DNA from 3 places in the Priestia sp. J2 genome. Region 3 is predicted to be linked to each of the others. Evidence: riboswitches for the same ligand, from Rfam matches in the RefSeq annotation. Region 3 holds a riboswitch; each other region holds the start of a gene.
The links. A riboswitch is a leader RNA that binds a small molecule or an ion and turns the genes downstream of it on or off. The one in region 3 is predicted to bind S-adenosylmethionine.
Positions count from the first base shown of each region.

Region 1: linked by a shared signal. The riboswitch ahead of LJY09_RS24765 (methionine ABC transporter ATP-binding protein) and the one ahead of metE (5-methyltetrahydropteroyltriglutamate--homocysteine S-methyltransferase) in region 3 are both predicted to bind S-adenosylmethionine.
Region 2: linked by a shared signal. The riboswitch ahead of LJY09_RS10955 (Na+/H+ antiporter NhaC family protein) and the one ahead of metE (5-methyltetrahydropteroyltriglutamate--homocysteine S-methyltransferase) in region 3 are both predicted to bind S-adenosylmethionine.

Region 1 covers NZ_CP086208.1:4,767,904-4,771,181, reverse strand. The annotation lists gene LJY09_RS24780 (YusG family protein) at 1-63, shown strand, start outside; gene LJY09_RS24775 (toprim domain-containing protein) at 245-595, shown strand; gene LJY09_RS24770 (thioredoxin family protein) at 610-909, shown strand; SAM riboswitch class I at 1,090-1,197, shown strand; gene LJY09_RS24765 (methionine ABC transporter ATP-binding protein) at 1,329-2,354, shown strand; gene LJY09_RS24760 (methionine ABC transporter permease) at 2,347-3,015, shown strand; gene LJY09_RS24755 (MetQ/NlpA family ABC transporter substrate-binding protein) at 3,033-3,278, shown strand, end outside.
Region 2 covers NZ_CP086208.1:2,177,116-2,180,393, reverse strand. The annotation lists gene LJY09_RS10960 (LacI family DNA-binding transcriptional regulator) at 1-4, opposite strand, end outside; gene LJY09_RS27635 (hypothetical protein) at 129-257, shown strand; gene LJY09_RS10955 (Na+/H+ antiporter NhaC family protein) at 297-1,607, opposite strand; SAM riboswitch class I at 1,693-1,799, opposite strand; gene LJY09_RS10950 (ABC transporter permease) at 1,901-2,668, opposite strand; gene LJY09_RS10945 (ABC transporter ATP-binding protein) at 2,661-3,278, opposite strand, start outside.
Region 3 covers NZ_CP086208.1:3,426,228-3,429,505, reverse strand. The annotation lists gene LJY09_RS17715 (hypothetical protein) at 72-242, shown strand; gene LJY09_RS17710 (hypothetical protein) at 501-752, shown strand; SAM riboswitch class I at 833-943, shown strand; cobalamin riboswitch at 1,023-1,212, shown strand; gene metE (5-methyltetrahydropteroyltriglutamate--homocysteine S-methyltransferase) at 1,362-3,278, shown strand, end outside.

The DNA of each region.
Region 1 (3,278 bases), 1.3 Mb from region 3:
GTACAAAAACAAGGTGAAACGCAAAAATATACAGACTGCGATGAAGAAGCAGGATGGTGCTAAACAGTGGCAACTGCCGCTGTTTTTCTTGTTTTATAGAGATAATATGGCCTAAACTGCCTTTTAAAAGAGTTCTTTCTTGCAAATTTCTTTTAAAAAACAGGTGAACTGTGATACATTAACGAATATTGTATAGCATAAAGAAATGATGTTACTATACAACTGACGATTATGGGTGATGAAAATGGGGCTAATTGAAATTGAAAAAGTAATTATTGTCGAAGGAAAGTCAGATAAAAAGCGTATTCAAGATATCATTCGAGAACCAATTGAAATTATTTGTACAAACGGTACGATTAGTTTATCAAAGCTGGATGAAATTATTGACTGTACGTTTAACAAAGAGGTATACATACTCGTTGACTCTGATGATTCAGGGAATAAGCTGAGAAAACAATTTAAACGAGAGCTTCCGGAAGCAGAGCATCTATATATTGATAAAATGTACCGAGAAGTTGCTGCCGCCCCTAGACATCACATAGCAACAGTATTGCTAAGTGCCAATATCGATGTTAATGCAGAATTTTTAACATAAAAGGAATGAGCAACATGCAAGAATGGAGCGAAAAACAGCTGGATGATCAGTTAAAAGAAGGAGAAAGAGCCTTTATCTTTTTCCATACGCCTTTTTGCGGGACATGTCAGCTGGCAAAAAAAATGTTAACCGTGGCAGAAGCGATGCTGCCGGATGTAACCATCGGAATGAGTAATTTAAATTATATGCCTTCAAAAGCAGAATTATTTTCTATTGAAAGCGTACCTTGTTTGATTGAAGTGGAAAATGGTGAAATGGTAAAAAAACTCTACGCGTTTCATTCCATCGAGCACGTACTCGAGGAGCTTCGATAATCAAACGTTTGTTTAAAATGAAGAAGTGGAAAGAGAGCGAACCGTTGGGGTTGTTGAATTCTTGGGATATTATACCAAGAACAAAATCTGTTGACAGCCTATCTGACACATGCTAAAATCACACTCATGAATGTTCATAAATGAATGAATATTTCCCAAAAACAAAATAATTGTTGCGAACTCTTATCAAGAGAGGTGGAGGGACTGAGCCCTGTGAAACCCGGCAACCGTCAGACTAACTGAAATGGTGCCAATTCCTGCAAAGCTATGCGCTTTGAAAGATGAGAGAAAGGATTAAATATCGAGCCTTTCTGTCATGCGCAGAGAGGCTTTTTTAATGGGGAAAATTGTTTTACGGCTTTTTCATCCTATAGGGCAACCTAACATAATTAAGTTTTTATTAAAGAAGGTGAAGAAATATGATTACATTAACAGACGTTACAAAAATTTATCAGGCCAAAAGCGGTCAAGTAACAGCTGTTGATAATGTGAATCTAACCGTTAACCAAGGAGAAATTTACGGAATTATTGGTTATAGCGGAGCGGGGAAAAGTTCTTTGATTCGCTTGCTAAACGGATTAGAAACACCAACGACAGGAACGGTCGAAGTAGCAGGTAATGATATTGGAAAAATTAAAGGCGGAAAACTCAGAAAAGCTAGACAAGAAATTAGTATGGTATTTCAGCACTTTAATATCTTGTGGTCGCGTACGGTACGAGAAAATATTGCCTTTCCGTTAGAAATAGCAGGGATTTCAAAAGAAAAAAGAATGAAACGAGTAGACGAACTTATCAAGCTAGTCGGGCTTGAAGGGCGTGAAGATGCTTATCCATCACAGCTTAGCGGCGGACAAAAGCAGCGTGTTGGGATTGCTCGAGCGCTAGCGAACAATCCAAAAGTATTGCTTTGTGATGAAGCAACATCAGCGCTTGATCCTCAAACGACAGATTCTATTTTAGATCTGTTAGTAGATATTAATGAGAAGCTAGGGTTGACCATTGTATTGATTACTCATGAAATGCACGTCATTCGTAAAATTTGTCATCGAGTAGCCGTTATGGAAAATGGGGCAGTAGTAGAAGAAGGACAAGTGCTAGAAGTATTCAGAAAACCTAAGCAGCCGATTACAAAACGATTCGTTCAACAGATTTCTGAACCAGAGGAAACGTTTGAAACGATTGAACAAGTAAATGAGCTGTATCCAAGCGGGCAAATTATTCAGCTGACGTTTGTTGGCGGAAAAGCAGAGCAACCGCTCATTACAACGATTTTAAAACAGTTTGATGTAACGATTAATATTTTGCAAGGAAAGATTTCTCATACACAAACAGGTTCATACGGGACGCTGTTCGTTCATTTAGACGGAGAATTAACAGAAGTTGAAAAAGTCATTGCATACATTCATGAGCAGCAGGTAGAAGTGGAGGTAATGACAAATGCTTGAGAAACTATTTCCAAACGTTATTTTAGATGATTTTATTCAAGCGACAAATGAAACACTATATATGACGGCTATTTCAGTTGTAGCCACATTTGTTCTAGGTATTTTATTGGGCTTGCTTTTATTTTTAACGTCCAAAGGACAGCTTTGGCAAAACAAACCTTTATATGCCATTGTGTCGGCGGTTGTAAATATCTTTCGTTCCATTCCATTCATTATTTTAATTGTGTTACTGATTCCATTTACCAAAGCATTGGTAGGAAGTATTTTAGGCGCTAATGCAGCGTTACCGGCTTTAATTGTTGGAGCAGCACCATTTTATGCGCGTCTTGTAGAAATTGGTCTGCGTGAAATTGATAAAGGTGTTATTGAAGCTGCTAAATCAATGGGAGCCACAACAAGCACTATTATCTTTAAAGTGCTGTTACCTGAATCGCTGCCAGCTTTGATTTCCGGTTTGACAGTAACAACCATTGCGTTAGTCGGCTATACGGCAATGGCGGGTGTGATTGGAGCTGGAGGTCTTGGAAACCTTGCATATTTAGAAGGATTCCAGCGCAGTCATAATGACGTAACGCTAGCTGCTACGATCTTAATTTTGATTATTGTATTTATTATCCAACTTATTGGAGATGCGATTACTGCAAAAATTGATAAAAGATAAAGGGAGGACTATTTATTATGAAGAAATGGCTTTCAGCTTTAGCATTAACATCTGCGCTAGTAGTAGGATTAGCTGCGTGTGGATCTAACAATGGATCAAAAGATGAAAAGAAAATTGTCGTGGGTGCATCTAATACGCCTCATGCTGAAATTTTGGAACAAGCAAAACCGATTTTAGAAAAACAAGGAATTGACTTAGAGATTAAAAAATTCCAAGATTACATCTTACCGAACACAGCTCTTGCAAACAATGAAATTGATGCA
Region 2 (3,278 bases), 1.2 Mb from region 3:
TCATGTTTTCACCTTTTTCTCTTGCGCTGAAACGCGTTTCATACTTTATTCTCATTATAAAGTGAAACAGCAATAAGCTAAACCCGTTACAATCATGTTTTTATTCACTTATATAAGGAGGTCATATCATGGGTATTTTATTATTCATTTTATTATGCGGAATTGAAATCGGAGGAGCGGCTTATGCACTTAAACAAAATGAGACACTTTGGAAGGAGCTAGATGAAAAAAAGCCGACTGATTTTTTCAAACAGTAAAAAACCCTTAAAAAGAATGTTCTTTTTAAGGGTTTGATATTACGCAGCTTCTTTAGATGATTTTGATTTTTTATTTAAACGAGGAAAGCCAATTACAATCGCAATGATACCGCAAACCGCTGTTAACATTGGATAGAATGTAAATGGAATAATCTCAATTGGTGAAACTTTAGCAAATCCTGCTGCTAGAAGCATTTGTGCACCGTAAGGGATAAGCCCTTGAACGCTGCATGAAAACAAGTCGAGCAGACTGGCTGATTTACGATTATCAATTGAATACTTATCAGAGATTTCTTTCGCTAACGGACCTGCTGTAATAATTGAAATCGTGTTATTAGCCGTGGCTAAATTGGTTAAACTTACTAATCCAGCGATGCTGAATTCTCCGCCTTTTTTTGTTTGAATACGTCGTGTTAATAGGTTCAATAAGAACTGAATACCGCCGTTATAGCGAATGAGTTCAACCATTCCGCCAATTAACAGAGATAAAATAATTAATTCCGACATTCCGCCAATACCTTCTGTCACAGTTTTAGCAAGAGAAGAAAGCGTGTAGCTTCCGTCAGCTAATCCAATCACGCCGGCTAATACAATTCCTCCGGTTAAAATGCTTAATACGTTTGCACCAAATATGGCAGCAACGAGTACGCCGACATAAGGCAAGATTTTAAACCAGCTAAAATCTTTAATTTCTACTGATGACGTATTGCCTAGCGTCATTACAAGTAATAAAATCACTGTAACAATCGCTGCAGGAAGGACAATAAAAAAGTTTACTTTTAATTTATCTGACATATTTGTTTTTTGAGTACGAACTGCCGCAATGGTCGTATCAGAGATTACGGATAAATTATCTCCAAACATTGCACCACCAACAACAGCAGCAATTGCCAATGTAATGGATACATGCGCCTGCTCACTGATTCCTACAGCGATAGGCCCTAACGCAGCGATCGTTCCCATTGACGTTCCCATCGAAATTGAAATGAATGCGCCAATAACAAAGATTCCGACTACCACTAAGCTTTGCGGAAGCGCAGACAGAGCTAAGTTTACCGTTGAATCAACAGCTCCCATGCCTTTAGCGACTTCTGAAAAAGCACCTGCTAAAATAAAAATAAGTACCATAATAATGATATCAGGATGCCCTGCTCCTTTAGCAAAGCGTTCCACTTTTACATTAAGTGAATCTTTGCGGTTCATAGCCAGCGCCACAATGGCTGCAATGATAATAGCTACTAATACAGGCAGCTTATAAAAATCTCCCGTTATAATTCCTGATCCGACAAACAGGACTAAAAAGACGCCCAGCGGTAACAGCGCCCAGCCGTTTCCTTTTTGTTGTTCCATTCTTAACACCTCTTGTTTACGTAATAAAAAAAGACCTCTTCTTATTGATAAGAAGAGGTCTCTTATTTGTATCATAAGATTACCCTTCTCATCTTCCAAACGAAACATCGTCTGCTGGATTTGGCACCGCACTGCGTACAGCCAGTTGCCGAGACATCGTAGGGCCAGTCCCTCCGTCTCTCTTGATAAGAAGTTTGTAGTTGTTTTAAAAATAGTCTTTCACTACTGTAATCTCTTTTTATTTAATTGTCAAATGCTATTTTAGAAAAATATATAGTGTGAAAATTCTCACATCAATTAGCTACGTCACGTTTTAAAAACGCCACCCATGCTACCCCCATAAAGAAGACAAAGTGTGCAACTAAGATGAAGATTGAAAATGGAATTGTCATTCCGTCAAACATCGTCTTCATTCCGTCCATATACTGCACAAAGTTTGTGTTGGCGAACAGTAAAAATTTCCCCCACCATAGACCAAACTGTGATACTATCCCAGTTACTGCTTTCGCCCCAATACTTACGACAATAGCTAGACTTGAAGCAAGCGCGCTGTTTCTAAATAAAGACGACAGCATGAATGCGAACGTCATCATCATAAACGTTTCCATATACGCGCTGTCATACGTAAGCGTAATGTTTTTAAGCAGCTGCGCATCTCCTTCTAGACTGGCAAATCCAAAGAACAATGCTCCCCATACAAACGAAAAAAGCAAATAGCTCAGCAAGTAATACAAGCTAATTAAAACGAGCGTTATGTACTTGGACGTTAAAATCGTTGAACGTCTAGCAGGGCGAATTAAAAGAAGCTTAATGGTACCCGCTTCAAACTCTTTTGCAACCATTGATCCTCCAACAGCAAGCGCGAAAAATTGAACGAGGATCAGCATGCCTGCACTAAATGACAGGAAATTCAATATGTTGTCTTCCGTTCCTGCGCTGTTTGCTACTTTCTTCATTAAAAGAGCCATACAAAGAGTTAAGATGCCGATTGTAATAAACGTGACTTTTGTACTTCTTTTGTAAAACCATTTCATATGTTCATTTTGAATTAACTTAAGCATGGTGCTCTCCCTCCGTAACGGACATAAACGAATCTTCAAGCGTCTCATACACAGGAGTGATTCGGTAGACTAAAATATCGCTGTCCACTAATTTTCTATTTACAGCTGGAATTTGTTCTTTTACAATCGCCACGTCGATAATATGTGATCTCATCGTTACTTCAAATTCTTGTGATAAAAGATCCGCTGCTTTTTGCGCGTCAGACACCTCAAATTCTACGTACATTCCTTGGTCTTGACGATTTGGAGATAGATCTTGAATGGCTTTTAACTCACCGTCTTGAATAATGCCAACGCGGTCACATAATGCTTCTACCTCTTTTAATAAGTGGCTCGCGATTAAGATTGAAATTCCTTCTTCCCTGCAAAGCGTTTGTAAATATGTACGAAATTCTCTCATTCCCGCTGGGTCTAGACCATTTGTTGGTTCGTCTAGTAAAAGCAATGCAGGCTTATGTAAAATGGCTTGAGCTACTCCTAAACGCTGTCTCATCCCAAGGGAATACGTCTTCACTTTTGCATGAATGCTGTTTTCAAGCTTTACTAAAGCAATCACTTCATCCAAGCGTTCTGATGTGACCCCTTCATGCATATTCGCAAAGTGTTTTAA
Region 3 (3,278 bases):
GCATCTTGATTAGTGGTTCATTTTTTTATTAGGGTAAACGTAGATTTCATGTGTATAGGTCTTTCTAGCAGGTGATTGGAGCACAAGACGAAGACTCCTGCGGGAAAAGCGGAACACGTGAGACCCCACAGGAGCTTATGCGACGAGGAGGCTCAGCGACCGCCCGCGGAAAGCGAAGTCTTGTACGGAAATCAACTGCTGTGTCACAAGCGATTCAGCTCATGTATCCCATTTGCCTTTAGATTGGATTCACTTGGTTATGTCTCAACCTCTTTTGGAAAACCGTACGAAACCTTGTAGCAGAAGGCCCAGTCAAGCGTTATAATAGATAGTGAATGATGATATATTCTCTATATTTGTCATATATTTGTATTACATATGTAATTGAAGAAAAATATTCACTTGATATACTGTTTAATGACTTAACTTTATCTTAACATTCACAGTGAAATGCGTGTTTATAGAGGCTTAAAACATACACAGCAAATGGAGGAGCTATCATGGCAAACGAAAAGATGCAAGAAGGACTCAATCGTTTTATTAAGGAAGATTTAAATGACCTTTTAGGTAGACTGTTCCCTTTAATGGACCGAGAATGTGCGGAAGAAAAGAGAATGCTTATCGAAACGGCGGTAGAGTACATCTATTCTTCAGGGTATCATCAAGGAGCAAAAGACTTGATCGAAACACATCGAAAAGATGATTACAAATTATTAAGGCAAAAATTAGCGTCAACGCCTCCTGAAAACTAATTTTTTTGAAATTTCTTTTGACAACATAAATGTAAGGTGTTAAGATGACTCTACATTCAAAATATTATAAACAATTAAAACTCTTATTGAGAGAGGCGGAGGGACTGGCCCTGTGAAGCCCGGCAACCATTTAACAATCTTGTTAAAAAGGTGCTACATCCTGCAAAGCGTACAGCTTTGAAAAATAAGAGAGGATTTCATAGATACTATGCCTCTCTATTCATGATAGAGAGGCTTTTTATTTTATGTGAATATGTTTTGAATGAACAATTTCATAGAAATGCATCAGGTGCTGTGTAACGAATGTACGCAGCTTAAAAGGGAAGACCGGTGAAAAGCCGGCGCGGTCCCGCCACTGTAATGGGGAGCAACTTATTAACCACTGTTTCATGTTGAAATGGGAAGGGATAGGAAGCGATGAACCTAAGTCAGGAGACCTGCCTGTTGTATGCACTTAAGCTCTACGGGATATAGAGAGGAGTGAGGAATACGTGTTGAGAAAAACAGGCTATCTCAACTTTAGTTAAGTATGCGTATCATCTCTCTTTTCATTTCGAAAAGGGAGATTTTTTAGTTTAGCGATAAAAAAATATATAGGGAGTGGAAAAAATGAGCAGTGTAAAAAGTTCAAATGTAGGTTATCCAAGAATTGGTGAAAAACGAGAATGGAAAAAAGCGCTTGAGCAGTTTTGGGCAGGAAAGATAGAGAAAGATATCTTTCTTCAGGAAATTGAAGCTCTTCGTCTTGGGCATCTGAAAAAACAGCGTGACGCAGGAATTGAATTAATTCCAGTCGGCGATTTTAGCTTATACGATCACGTGTTAGATACAGCCGCTATGTTTGGTTTGGTGCCAAAGCGCTTTGAATATAACGGAGGCCCGGTATCCCTTGAAACGTATTTTGACATCGCCCGAGGAACAAAAGGTGCGGTAGCCTCTACGATGACAAAATGGTTTAACACAAATTATCACTATATCGTACCAGAGCTTGACGAATGTACGCCTGCCCTTGTAGAAAATCGTCCGCTTCAATTTTACAAAGAAGCAAAACAAAAGCTGAATATCAAAGGCAAACCCGTTATTTTAGGTCCAGTAACATTTGTGAAGCTGTCAAAAGGATATAAAAAAAGTGAGTTTAAAAAAGTAGTTGAACAGTTTGTTCCTCTTTATGCAACAATCTTAGCGGAGCTGGAGGCAGAAGGGGTCGAGTGGGTACAAATAGATGAGCCGATTTTAGCTACAACGCTATCAAAAGAAGACCTGGCACTGTATAAAGAAGTCTATGAAGCTTTGAAAAAAGCAGCACCGAATGTAAAAGTCATTTTGCAGACGTACTTTGACAGCGTAGATTACTATAAAGAAGTAGTTGCTCTTCCTGTTCACGGAATTGGATTGGATTTTGTACATGACCGAGGCGAAAATCTCACGGCGCTTAATAAATATGGTTTTCCAACTGATAAAGTGCTGGCAGCAGGAGTGATTGACGGACGAAACATTTGGCGTGAAAACTTGGACGAACAGCTTTTAACAATCAGTGAAATTGAAGAAGCTGTATCAAAAGACCGTTTGATTCTGCAGCCTTCATCAAGTTTATTACATGTTCCTGTCACGGTGAAAAGCGAAAAAACCATTGAGCCAATTCTAAAAAACGCGCTGTCTTTTGCAGATGAAAAGCTGAAGGAAATCACGCTTTTAACAAAAGCGGTGCAGCAAGGAAAAGAAGCAATTGAAAAAGAAATAAGTGTAAGCAAACAAGCGATTCAAGCATTAAATGGATCATCTTTTCGAAACCATCAAGACGTTCAAAAAGAGCTGAAGCAGCTGCACAGCTATAAAGCGGAGCGCCAAGCGCCGTTTGACGTACGTCAACGCGTTCAGCAAGAAGCATTTCAACTGCCGCTTCTTCCAACGACAACAATTGGAAGCTTTCCGCAAACAAAAGAAGTGCGAAAAGAGCGTCTGAAGTGGCGTAAAGGAGAGTTAAGCGATGAAGCATATGAAGCGTACATTAACGCTGAAATCAAAAAATGGATTGAAATTCAAGAAAACATCGGCTTAGATGTCCTTGTGCACGGAGAGTTTGAGCGCACGGACATGGTTGAATACTTCGGTGAAAAATTAGGAGGTTTTCAGTTTACGAAGTTTGGCTGGGTGCAATCATACGGTTCTCGCTGCGTGAAGCCGCCGCTTATTTACGGAGATGTCTCGTACGAGCAGGCGATGACAATCAAAGAAACGGTCTACGCACAGTCTCTAACCAATAAGCCTGTTAAAGGAATGCTGACGGGGCCAATTACAATTTTAAACTGGTCGTTTGTACGTGATGATATCTCACGCTACGACGTGGCCAATCAAATTGCGCTTGCTCTTAGAAAAGAAGTGGAAGCACTTGAAAGTCAGGGCATCTCAATGATTCAAGTAGATGAACCGGCGCTGCGTGAAGGACTGCCGTTAAAACGAGAAAACTGGGAAAGCTACTTGAACGCGGCGGTGTATGCGTTCAAACTAGCCACGGTATCGGTGCAA